Regions from separate parts of the Blautia sp. 1033sp1_1033st1_G9_1033SCRN_220408 genome, predicted to be linked through region 2. Evidence: riboswitches for the same ligand, from Rfam matches in the RefSeq annotation. Region 2 holds a riboswitch; the other holds the start of a gene.
What was found. Region 2 has a riboswitch for thiamine pyrophosphate ahead of AB5916_RS02500 (energy-coupled thiamine transporter ThiT). Riboswitches for the same ligand answer to the same signal wherever they lie in the genome.

Region 1: another riboswitch for thiamine pyrophosphate. It lies ahead of thiC (phosphomethylpyrimidine synthase ThiC); the one in region 2 lies ahead of AB5916_RS02500 (energy-coupled thiamine transporter ThiT).

The regions. Positions count from the first base shown of each region.
Region 1 is NZ_JBFKZO010000007.1:41,660-47,643, reverse strand. Features, by position in the region: gene AB5916_RS07250 (cell division protein FtsQ/DivIB) at 2-1,078, shown strand; gene ftsZ (cell division protein FtsZ) at 1,219-2,367, shown strand; gene AB5916_RS07240 (DUF1540 domain-containing protein) at 2,448-2,768, opposite strand; TPP riboswitch at 2,901-3,010, shown strand; gene thiC (phosphomethylpyrimidine synthase ThiC) at 3,054-4,364, shown strand; gene infC (translation initiation factor IF-3) at 4,654-5,148, shown strand; gene rpmI (50S ribosomal protein L35) at 5,209-5,406, shown strand; gene rplT (50S ribosomal protein L20) at 5,446-5,802, shown strand.
Region 2 is NZ_JBFKZO010000002.1:163,269-169,252, reverse strand. Features, by position in the region: gene AB5916_RS02520 (MotA/TolQ/ExbB proton channel family protein) at 1-1,451, shown strand, start outside; gene AB5916_RS02515 (OmpA family protein) at 1,463-2,410, shown strand; gene AB5916_RS02510 (4'-phosphopantetheinyl transferase superfamily protein) at 2,390-3,127, opposite strand; gene AB5916_RS02505 (methionyl aminopeptidase) at 3,106-3,981, opposite strand; TPP riboswitch at 4,203-4,340, shown strand; gene AB5916_RS02500 (energy-coupled thiamine transporter ThiT) at 4,333-5,019, shown strand; gene rplS (50S ribosomal protein L19) at 5,223-5,570, shown strand; gene lepB (signal peptidase I) at 5,765-5,984, shown strand, end outside.

The DNA of each region.
Region 1 (5,984 bases), on a different contig from region 2:
TGTGTTTGATAAAAAAACAAAAAAAATAATCTGGGGAACCCTGGCGGCAGTGCTGCTGACAGGCATTATCTTTTTCTTTTCCTTTTTCCGGGTCAGGACCATTGAAGTTATGGGCAGTACTCATTATACCCAGGATCAGGTAAAGGAGATGGCTCTGCAGGGTTCCTTCATGAGCAATACGGTGCTGGCTTCTTTTTTTCATAAAAATGAGCAGGTCAGCGATATGCCTTTTGTAGAAGGATACAGTGTTTCTATGACTGGCAGGGATACCATCTGTATCAGTGTAAAAGAAAAGAAAGTAGTAGGCTGCATCCCTTATCTGGATAATTATATTTACTTTGACAGAAACGGAGTCTTTGTTGAAGGCCTGAAGACCAGAGATGAGAAGGTACCTTTTTTTGATGGGATCCAGGTAGATAAGGTAGTTTTGAATGAAAAGCTTCCACTGAAAGGGAAAACAATTCTGAATACTGCTGTAGCACTTGCAACTATTTTTCAGAAGAATGACACAGTGCCGGATCACATCCAGATTGATGATAAGTCCAGGATCAGTCTGATTTATGGGGATGTTACCGTCATACTTGGGGAGGACAGGCTGCTAGAGGACAAGATGACAAGGGCGATTGCCATCCTGCCAAAGCTTTCCGGACAAAAAGGGATCCTTCATATGGAGAATATTACCGAGACTGAAAAGAATTGTACCTTCGAAGCAGAGGTAGAACCGGTAACTGCTGAGAACTGGACCGGCGGTTATAATGAAAATGGAGAATATACCGGTGATGGGGAATATGACGAAAATGGCAAGTATGTAGGGGCAAAGCCCAAAAGTGAACTGGATTATGCCCTTGAAAACTGGCATGGCGGATATGACGGAGAGGGAGATTATACTGGCGAGGGCGAGTATGATGCCAACTGGAATTATGTGGGGTCTAAGCCTACCGAAGAAAGTATAGCAGCCAATGGAGACTGGCATGGTGGGTATCTGGAAGACGGAAGTTATACAGGAACTGGTGAATATGACCATGACGGCAACTATGTAGGTTCTAATCCCAATGCAGGGAATGACGAATATTCGTGAAAAAAGTATAAAAAAACAAAATTAGTAGTTGATTAATTCAAAAAAAAAATATATGATATATCTATATGTAGCTTGATACAAATAAACTTGACTTGAATATCAGGTATAGAAATAAAGGAGGAAGTACATTGTTAGAGATTATGTCAAATGAGGCAGAGTCATCTGCGAAGATTATTGTAATCGGCGTAGGTGGAGCTGGTAATAATGCAGTGAACAGAATGGTGGAAGAAGCCATTGGCGGGGTAGAGTTTGTAGGTGTGAATACCGATAAACAGGCTTTAACTCTGTGCAAAGCTCCAACTGTACTTCAGATTGGCGAGAAGATTACCAAAGGTCTTGGTGCAGGTGCACAGCCAGAGGTTGGACAGAAGGCAGCAGAGGAAAGTATAGAAGAAGTGAAGCAGATCATGGAAGGAGCAGATATGGTTTTCGTTACCTGCGGTATGGGTGGCGGTACCGGTACAGGAGCTGCTCCGGTTATTGCAGCAGCAGCAAAGGAGATGGGTATCCTTACCGTTGGTGTTGTTACAAAGCCTTTCCGCTTTGAAGCAAAGACCCGTATGAACAATGCACTTGCAGGTATTGAGAATCTGAAGAAAGCAGTGGATACACTGATCGTGATCCCGAATGATAAATTACTGGAGATCGTTGACCGTCGGACTACTATGCCGGAGGCACTGCGTAAAGCTGATGAAGTACTTCAGCAGGCAGTTCAGGGTATTACAGACCTGATCAATCTGCCGGCACTGATCAATCTTGACTTTGCAGATGTACAGACCGTTATGACAGATAAGGGTATTGCACACATCGGTATTGGTGAGGCCAGAGGCGATGATAAGGCTATGGAGGCTGTACAGCAGGCTGTTTCTTCTCCTCTGCTTGAGACTACCATTAAAGGTGCTACACACGTTATCATTAATATTTCCGGTGATATTTCCCTTATGGATGCCAATGATGCAGCTAGCTATGTACAGGAGCTTACAGGAGAGGATGCAAATATCATCTTTGGTGCAATGTATGATGATTCAGTTGCTGATTATGCAAGAATCACTGTTATTGCTACAGGCCTTAGTGATGCAGCACAGAATACCAGTCCTTTTGGTAACAGAAGCAGTAATGCATCTTTTAATGCAAAAAGACCGGCAGCACAGACAAGCACAACATCTTCTTTTAAGATGCCAAGCTTTAGTATGCCTACTATGAATGCTACACCATTTACTGCGAAGACACCTTCCAGTACAGTGCAGAAGAAGGATATCCAGATTCCGGATTTCCTTAAGAACCGTTAATCAATTTTTTGTGAAATATCAGGGCTGCGACACAGCAGGAAATTACTCTCTGCTGTGCTGCAGCCTTTTTACTTTACATCTTAACATTTACAGGCAAAGGTTCCGCATTTGGTTTCATGGCAGCACTGTGCCCTGGAACCATCTACATCAATGGCTGCTGCTGTACATTTGCAATTGTCGTTGTATGCGCAGTTGTGGGCTTTACATTCAATCTGGATCTTTTCGCAGCCACGGTGGCATTCCATACCATTTGTTGCTGCATCAGATTTTTCCTGAAAGCTTCCACAGCAGGTTTCATCTGCAATGCGGGCGCTTTCGCCCATAACATTGATCTCACCTCTGGAACACTGATGGGCATCATTATAAACACAGTTGGCAGCTGAACATTTCAAAATAGTCATGATCATTCCTCCTTTTATTAGATGCAGGGCATCTTTGTATATACAATGATAGTGTCTGCGTTTTGCTATGTAATATGTATGGGAAATTATGGTAAAATTATTGCAAAGCCATCTATGCTGCGCTATAATATGAGCATGAAAAAGGGGAGCTGGTGAAAACCGGCTGAGAGGAAACGTGATTCCGTTTTGACCCGTAACCTGATTTGGATAATGCCAACGTAGGGAAGAGGATGAGTAGTCTCTGCTTTTAGTATGGCAGAGGCTTTTTTTATGGAGGAAAAGAGATTGAAAAATTATACCACACAGATGGACGCGGCAAGGAAAGGCATTGTCACAAAAGAAATGGAGATTGTGGCAAAAAAGGAACATATGACAACAGATGCATTAAGAAAGCTGGTTGGGGAAGGCAAGGTTGCGATCTGTGCAAATAAGAATCACAAATGTCTTGATCCGGAAGGCGTGGGAAGCATGCTCCGCACAAAGATCAATGTCAATCTGGGAGTGTCCCGCGACTGTAAAGACTATGATATTGAGATGGAAAAGGTAATGAGTGCTGTAAAGCTGGGGGCAGAGGCAATTATGGATCTGTCAAGCCATGGTAATACTCAGCCATTCCGTCAGAAACTGACTCAGGAATGTCCTGTTATGATCGGAACTGTTCCTGTATATGACAGCGTGATCCATTACCAAAGGGATCTGGCGACTTTGACAGCCAAGGATTTTATTGATGTGGTAAGGCTTCATGCCCAGGACGGTGTGGATTTTGTAACGCTGCACTGCGGGATTACCAGGAAAACTATTGAGCAGATACGGAATCACAAAAGAAAAATGAATATTGTAAGCCGTGGCGGAAGCTTGGTTTTTGCATGGATGAGCATGACAGGAGAAGAGAATCCATTTTATGAGTATTTTGATGAAATTCTTGATATCTGTGAGGAATATGATGTTACCATTTCCCTTGGGGATGCCTGTCGTCCAGGATGTCTGGCAGATGCAACCGACGTATGTCAGATCGAGGAACTTGTCCGCCTTGGAGAATTGACCAAGCGTGCATGGGCGCATAATGTACAGGTTATGGTGGAAGGACCTGGACATGTACCGCTGGATCAGGTGGCAGCCAATATGAAAGTACAGCAGACCATTTGTATGGGCGCTCCTTTTTATGTACTTGGACCTCTTGTAACAGATATTGCACCTGGATATGACCATATTACTGCAGCTATCGGCGGAGCAGTGGCAGCTATGAGCGGAGCTGCTTTCCTTTGCTACGTAACGCCTGCAGAGCATCTGGCTCTTCCTAACGTGGATGATGTTAAGCAGGGGATCATTGCTTCCAAGATTGCAGCCCATGCAGCTGATATTGCCAAGGGTATTCCGGGAGCAAGAGATATTGATGACCGTATGGCAGATGCACGGCAGAAACTTGATTGGGAAGCTCAGTATGCATGTGCCCTTGATCCTGAGACTGCAAGGCAGATCCGTGACAGTCGTAAGCCGGAAGATGACCACAGTGATACCTGCAGTATGTGCGGTAAATTCTGTGCAGTCCGCAGCATGAATAAGGCCCTGGCAGGGGAGTATATTGATATATTATAAAATAATTATTAAAAAGTCCTTGACTTCTAAGGGAAAACATGGTATTCTGTCTGAGTACGTGAGAAAACAAAGCAGAGTTACACTCTCACCTTAGCGCAGTCAGGCGACTTGGGTTAATATTGCACAGCTTATATTTAAAGATGTGATTTGTGTAATAGGTGAAGTGTGGATTCTGTCCGCACTTTTTTCATGTTTAAGGCAGAAGGTTTCCCGGAGAGAAATTGGGAAGCTGGCGGGTGATTTAGTATTTATCTATCAGGTATGGAGGTGCACTACAATTAGCAGTTTAATGATTAACGAACAAATCAGGGACAGAGAAGTACGCTTGATTGGCCCGGACGGAGCACAGCTCGGTATTATGTCCGCAAAGGAAGCAATGTTCAAGGCTCAGGAGGCAGGGCTTGATCTGGTAAAGATTGCCCCCCAGGCTAAACCGCCGGTATGCAAGATCATTGATTACGGTAAATACCGTTACGAACTTGCTAGAAAAGAAAAAGAAGCCAAGAAAAAACAGAAAACGATTGATGTTAAAGAAGTGCGGCTTTCACCGAATATCGATACAAACGACCTTATGACAAAAGTCAATGCAGCAAAGAAGTTTCTTTCAAAGGGCGATAGGGTGAAGGTAACTCTCAGATTTCGCGGAAGAGAGATGGCTCATATGTCAGCCAGCAAGCATGTGCTTGATGATTTCGCAGATATGTTGAAAGAAGTGGCTAATGTGGAGAAAGCACCTAAAGTGGAAGGCAGAAGCATGACCATGTTCTTAGCTCAGAAAAAATAAATTCAGCAGCATTTATGCCGCAGGGCAGTTCATAATACGAAAATTAAGGAGGAAACTATAATGCCAAAAATTAAAACATGTAGAGCAGCAGCAAAGCGCTTCAAAAAGACAGGTACAGGAAAATTAATGAGAAATAAAGCTTACAAGAGTCATATCTTAACCAAAAAATCTCAGAAGAGAAAAAGAAATCTGAGAAAATCTACTGTTGTTGATTCTACAAATGTTAAGAGCATGAAGAAAGCATTACCATATTTATAAGATACAGATAGAAGACGACGAACAGGAGGAAAATAAGAGATGGCAAGAATTAAAGGCGGATTAAACGCAAAGAAGAAACATAACCGTGTATTAAAACTGGCAAAAGGCTACAGAGGAGCCCGTTCCAAACAGTATAGAATTGCAAAACAGTCTGTAATGAGAGCACTTACAAGCTCTTATGCAGGAAGAAAACAGAAAAAACGTCAGTTCAGAAGTCTGTGGATCGCTCGTATCAACGCTGCAGCAAGAATGAACGGATTATCCTACAGCAAGATGATGCATGGCCTGAAGGTTGCTAATGTTGACATCAACAGAAAGATGCTTGCAGATCTGGCTGTTAATGATGCTGAAGGCTTCAAAGCATTAGCTGAAGTTGCAAAAGCTGCAATCGCATAAGTAGTATCAATTCTGGAATCCAGGGAAAATAATTTCCCTGGATTCTTTTGATTTTTGTATAAAATATCACTTGCAATCAAAATAATGTGATGCTATAATTACTACATTGAAGTAGTAAAGAGGAAAAGTCATTAGGGAGCCAAAGCCGGCTGGATGGACCAGTGGGCTTTTTGACTATATAT
Region 2 (5,984 bases):
ATAATCTGGGAGAAGCTTTTCACAGGGCAGCAGATGAGCTGACAAAAATTTTTAGGACCCCTGGTAAGACAGACACCAAGAATCTGGCATATCTGGACGAGCTGTTTGATGATCGTTACCTTGATAAGAAGATGGGGAATTTCTCCGAAAGCATCAGCCAGAGCAAGGAAGGCATTGGGGATATTGAAGAGTATATCAATGATGATGAGCTGGATATCCATATACATAAAAGACTTCTGGAGATGGTGCCGGATATTTTTACCAGCCTTGGTATTTTAGGTACTTTCATTGGCCTTGTATGGGGACTTAAGAATTTCCAGCCTACCAATTATGAGGCTATGACAACTTCCGTATCTTCACTGGTAGATGGTATTAAGGTAGCATTCCTTACATCTATTTATGGTATTGCATTTTCCATTACTTATTCCTGGGGTATGAAGCGGGAATATTCCTTTATGTCTCAGAATCTTCAGAATTTCCTTGAGAAGTTCCATGCATACGTGATGCCCACTGCTGAGAATGAAGCCAGGAATCTTCTCCTTTCCAGCCAGAAGATGCAGACAAAGGCTATGGCCCAGATGGCAGAGCAGTTCTCTGTGCAGATGGCAGACAGCTTTGAAAAAGTGATCACTCCTACCTTCCAGAAGATGAACGATTCTCTGGATATGCTGGTGGCATCTGTGACAAGATGTCAGCAGGATGCTGTAAGGGATATCCTTCAGGAGTTCCTGAAGCAGATGCGAGGTTCCTTTGATACGGAATTTTCTGGATTTAATGAGGCTCTTGCCAGTCTGAAGCAGGCACAGAAGGAGAATACAGCCTATACCACTGCACTTTATCAGACCATGAGCCAGCAGCTGGGCCAGTCCTATGAGAAGCAGGAAAAGGCTATGCGGGATATGGTTACAGAGCTTGGAGGTATTTCCAGCCGCTATTTGGATACAGCTACAAGGATCACCCAGGAGAACAGGGAGATCCAGAAGATCCAGCAGCAGGATTATCAGCATGTGGTAGATTATATGAAGGATGCAGAGAAGTCTGCAGCCAAGTTCTGGGTAGCATGTAACCAGGCTATGCAAAAATATGTTGAGACAGCAGCAGCCGGCATGGAGAAGGCTTCTGCATCCAACCAGGCAGGTACAGATCTTCTGACATCAAACAGCAGGCTTGTTGAGCAGCTGGGCCAAGAGCTTCAGGAATTTACCAGATATCAGCAGCAGTCCTATAAGACTATGGAACAGGTACGCAGACTGCTTTCTGAGCTTTCGGCAGTAGGTGACAGAAGTGTTTATCTGATGAGCGGCGGCAGCAGCCAGGAGTCCATGGACAGAATGGAGAAGCTGATGGAGCAGCAGGCTGCAGACCAGCAGGCAGTTCTGGAGGAGATTTCCAGGAATATCAAAGAGCTTTCCAAAGGAGCACAGAAAGGAAAATTTGGTTTATTTAAATAAAGGAGAGAATCATGCACAAGAAAAGAAAATCAGAGGATGGAAGCTTTAATATCTGGCGCTCCTATTCCGATATGATGTGTGGTGTATTGCTTCTCTTCGTACTGATTATGTGCGTAACCCTTTTCCAGGCGCAGAAGAGTTATGACGAGAGTATTAAAGAGCAGCAAGAGAAGAATGAGATGCAGGCCAATTATATTGCTGAGATCACTGCACAGCAGAATACCCTGGACGATCAGGATGCAAAGCTGAAGACACAGGATGAGAAGCTGTCTGCCCTGGCACAGCAGCTGGCAGAGCAGGCACAGAAGCTTAAGGAACAGGAAGCAGCCCTGGCACAGCAGCAGGTGGATCTGGATGAGAAAACCCAGCTGATCAGCACCCAGCAGGCCAAGATCGATAATATCATCGGTGTAAAGGCAGAAGTTGTTGAGTCCCTGCAGCAGGAATTTGCCAAGAATAACCTGAATGTAAATATTGATTCCCAGACAGGAGCATTGACACTGGATGCCAGCGTTCTTTTTGCTTATGATGATGCAGAGCTTACTGAAGAGGGAAAAACAGCCCTTCGCAGTGTTCTGCCGATTTACTGCAAGGTGCTTCTGGAAGACAGCTACAAGTCTTATCTGGCAGAGATCATTATTGATGGTTATACTGATACAGATGGAGATTATGCTTATAACCTGGAGCTTTCTCAGCGCAGATCCCTGGCAGTTGCCCAGTATCTGCTGGAAATCCAGGGAGAATTTCTTACATCTGATCAGACAATTGATCTGCAGGATTATCTTACAGTCAACGGTCATTCTATGGCGAATCCTATCCTGGATGCGGATGGCAATGTAGACAAGGATGCTTCCCGCCGTGTAGAAGTTAAGTTCCGTTTGAAGGACGACGAGATGATTGATGAGCTGAGCAACATTATGACTACAGATCAGGCTTCATCAGATAATGCGCAAGAGTGATTCCGTAGAAAGCCGGCAAATATTAGGCTCTGTGGCAAGTGCAGAGCATACAGCGATCCGGTAATCATTAAATGCAAATTCCCGGGCTTGGCAGGTTCTGTCTGTAGAATATATAGTAGAAATACAAGTGGAAAGCCGGCCCCATTCAGAACCATCAGAAAGGATGTCATAAGAACCGGGATAAACCTGAAAGGATTTCAGGGGGAGGGATAAACCCTCCCCTTTATATTTTACATAGCTTTCCTTTAGTGCCCAGATCCGTGTAAACATGGAAACACCATATTTCTGTACAAGGGCATATTCAGATTCAGTAAAGAAAATACGGGCGATATTGGAACGGTCTTCTTTTTCTTTCTGGATATCGATCCCACAGGGGACAGAGCCAAAAGCACAGACTACATACCCATTGCTGTGGGAAAGATTAAAATGAAAATCATGATTTTTCAGGAACGGCTTACCCTTTTCGGAAACAGAAAGAGCCTCCAATGGAAGACTGTTTTCCAGAAGAAGAGTACGGAGCATAAGCCCTGCCACAAGGCTTTCCAGACGGCTTTCCTGGCGGCGCAGCCGGGAAATGGATTCTTTCCGTTCCCTCCAGAAACCGAAATCCGGAAGCAGTGCCAGTCCTTTTTGAAATAACTTTGGATCCTTAAATTCATCAACAGATGTGATCAAACATTGAATCTTATGGTTCATCACCAGCAGATCACCTCGCATCCGTTTTCTGTTACCAGCACGGTGACTTCCCACTGGGCAGAAGGCTGCCCGTCACAGGTGCGCACTGTCCAGTCATCCATCTCATCGGTATAAACTTCATCAGATCCCATATTTACCATTGGCTCAATGGTAAACATCATGCCTGGAACCATCAGTACACCGCTTCCTTCTTCAGAGGTGTAGCTTACCCATGGATCCTCATGGAATTCCAGCCCTATGCCATGGCCGCCGATTTCTTTTACGACTGAGTATCCATTTTCAAGCGCATGCTGGTGAACGGCGTGCCCCATATTTCCAATCGGTGTCCAGGGCTTTACCTGTGAAATGCCGATCTCTACACATTCTTTTACAACCTTTACCAGCTTTTCTTTTTCCGGGCTTACATTTCCGATACAGAACATACGTGAGGAATCAGAAAAATATCCATTATAAATGGTGGAAACATCTACATTGATAATATCTCCTTCTTTCAGGACCACATCTGTGGATGGGATTCCGTGGCAAACCACCTGGTCAATGGAGGTGCATACACTCTTTGGATAGCCTTCATAATTCAGCGGGGCAGGGATCCCGCCATGGCGGATGGTCTCTTCATGTACCCAGTCATCGATCTCCTGGGTAGTAATGCCTGGACGGATGTGCTCAGCCACATAATCCAGCACGGCAATATTGATCTTACAACTTTCTTTGATCTTCTCAATCTGCTCCGGGGTTTTGATCAGGTTGTGGTCAAGTACCGGATAGCCTTTTTGTTTCATTTGTTCCAGCTTTTCGTCAAATGCTTCGTGGCACTTTTTGTATTTTTTTCCGCTTCCGCACCAGCAGGGATCATTTCTTCCTATTTTTAAAGACATTTTACTCGCTCCTTATCCGATGATATATGGTGTAACTGTTCAGTATTCTTACAGTTACCGTATATAATTGTTTTTTCAGCAAATAGAATATCACAATTCAGAGGTAAAGTAAAATCTGATATGAGAGGAAAATATATGATATGAGAGGAAATTTATCGTTTACGGTCTTTTATAGAGGATGAAAATTGTGTTGTGTGAAGTGAAGGGGTGTGCTATACTGTAGAACGAACCAAGGGAGCTTGCAGGCGCAGGCTGAGAGGAAGCAATCACCAGGGAGGACATTCTTCCGGTGACCGGAGGCTTCGACCTTTTAACTTGATTTGGATAATGCCAACGTAAGGAGGAAAACAAATGATGGATTTTCTAGTAACTGCTGATGGTGGGCTGACCACTGCCGGCTATGTAACAAGTATTGCTGCCATGGTGATCCTGGTGGTGATCGCAGCTGTGCTTTTCCATAAGAAAAGCTCTTCAGGAAAGCTGACTACACAGCAGCTTGTAACCTGTGCAGTGGCACTTGCCCTTGCTTATGCCACATCTTACCTTAAGGTATTTTCTCTGCCATTTGGTGGCTCTGTAACCTTATGCAGCATGCTTTTTATCGTACTCATTGGATATTGGTACGGACCTAAGATCGGTATTCTGACAGGTCTTGTTTATGGTATCTTTCAGTTCCTGCAGGAGCCATATGTACTTAGCTTTTTCCAGGTATGCTGTGATTATATCCTGGCATTTGGCGCTATGGGTATTGCAGGCTTTTTCTCAAAATCAAAGAAATACGGTTTGCAGAAAGCATATGTGGCAGCGATTCTTGCCAGAGGTGTATTTCATGTTCTGGGCGGATATCTGTACTGGATGAGCTACATGCCTGAGAATTATCCTAAGTCATTATCTGCTATATATCCTATCGTTTACAACTATAGCTACATTCTTGCTGAGGGAGTTATAACACTGATCCTGATCTCTATTCCGGCTGTTTCAAAAGCACTGGTTCAGGTTCGTAAGATGGTGACTGTACCGGGAGAGCAGAACGCATAAATAAATAATGATATTGAATCTATCCAAATCCATAACAGCCGTCGGAACCCTTGTCCGGCGGCTTATTATAATAGTGAAACCATAGAAAAAACTCTTGCAATGGCAGGAGTTCTATAGTATAATCAATCATGTTGTGAAAAAAGATGGTCCTCTGTTACCTCATGTGTATTAAGAACATCCAATAGAAGAATAGGAGAAAGAACATGAACGACATTATTAAAAACATCGAAGCAGAACAGTTAAAAGCAGATGTTCCTCAGTTCAATGTAGGTGATACTGTAAGAGTACACGCACTGATCAAAGAGGGAAACCGTGAGAGAATCCAGGTTTTCGAGGGAACAGTATTAAAGAAACAGGGCGGAAGCACAAGAGCAACTTTCACAGTAAGAAAGAGCTCCAATGGTGTTGGCGTTGAGAAGACATGGCCGCTTCATTCCCCACACGTAAAGAGTGTAGAAGTTATTCGCCACGGTAAAGTACGTCGTGCAAAACTTAACTACTTAAGAGACCGTGTAGGTAAGGCTGCTAAGGTTAAAGAGCGTATTAAATAATCCATACCTGATTATGAGAATGACTGCCGTCGGATTGATTTCCGGAGGCAGTTATTTTTATGGCCTTACATATTTTGTGGAGATCATGTGGATTTATTTTATGGGTTTATATATTTTGGCGGATTCCTTGCTTCTACAGTTTAAAGTGTGTTATACTGTAACAGCTAATCGAAAAACAGGAGCATTTGAATAATATGTTAAAAAATAGAAGAAAGAAACGATCCAGGGAGCAATGGGAGAACTGGCGGGCTACCTGGAGAGAGAATAAATCTATAGCAGAAGCGAAAGAAAAACTGGAAGATAAGAAGGTCCGGGGTGTATTGCGCCTGGTTTTTGAAATTATTGTAACGCTGGCTTTTGCAGCACTGGTAGGGATCGCCATGTTTCAGTCTGTGACTATGCAGGAAAGTTCCA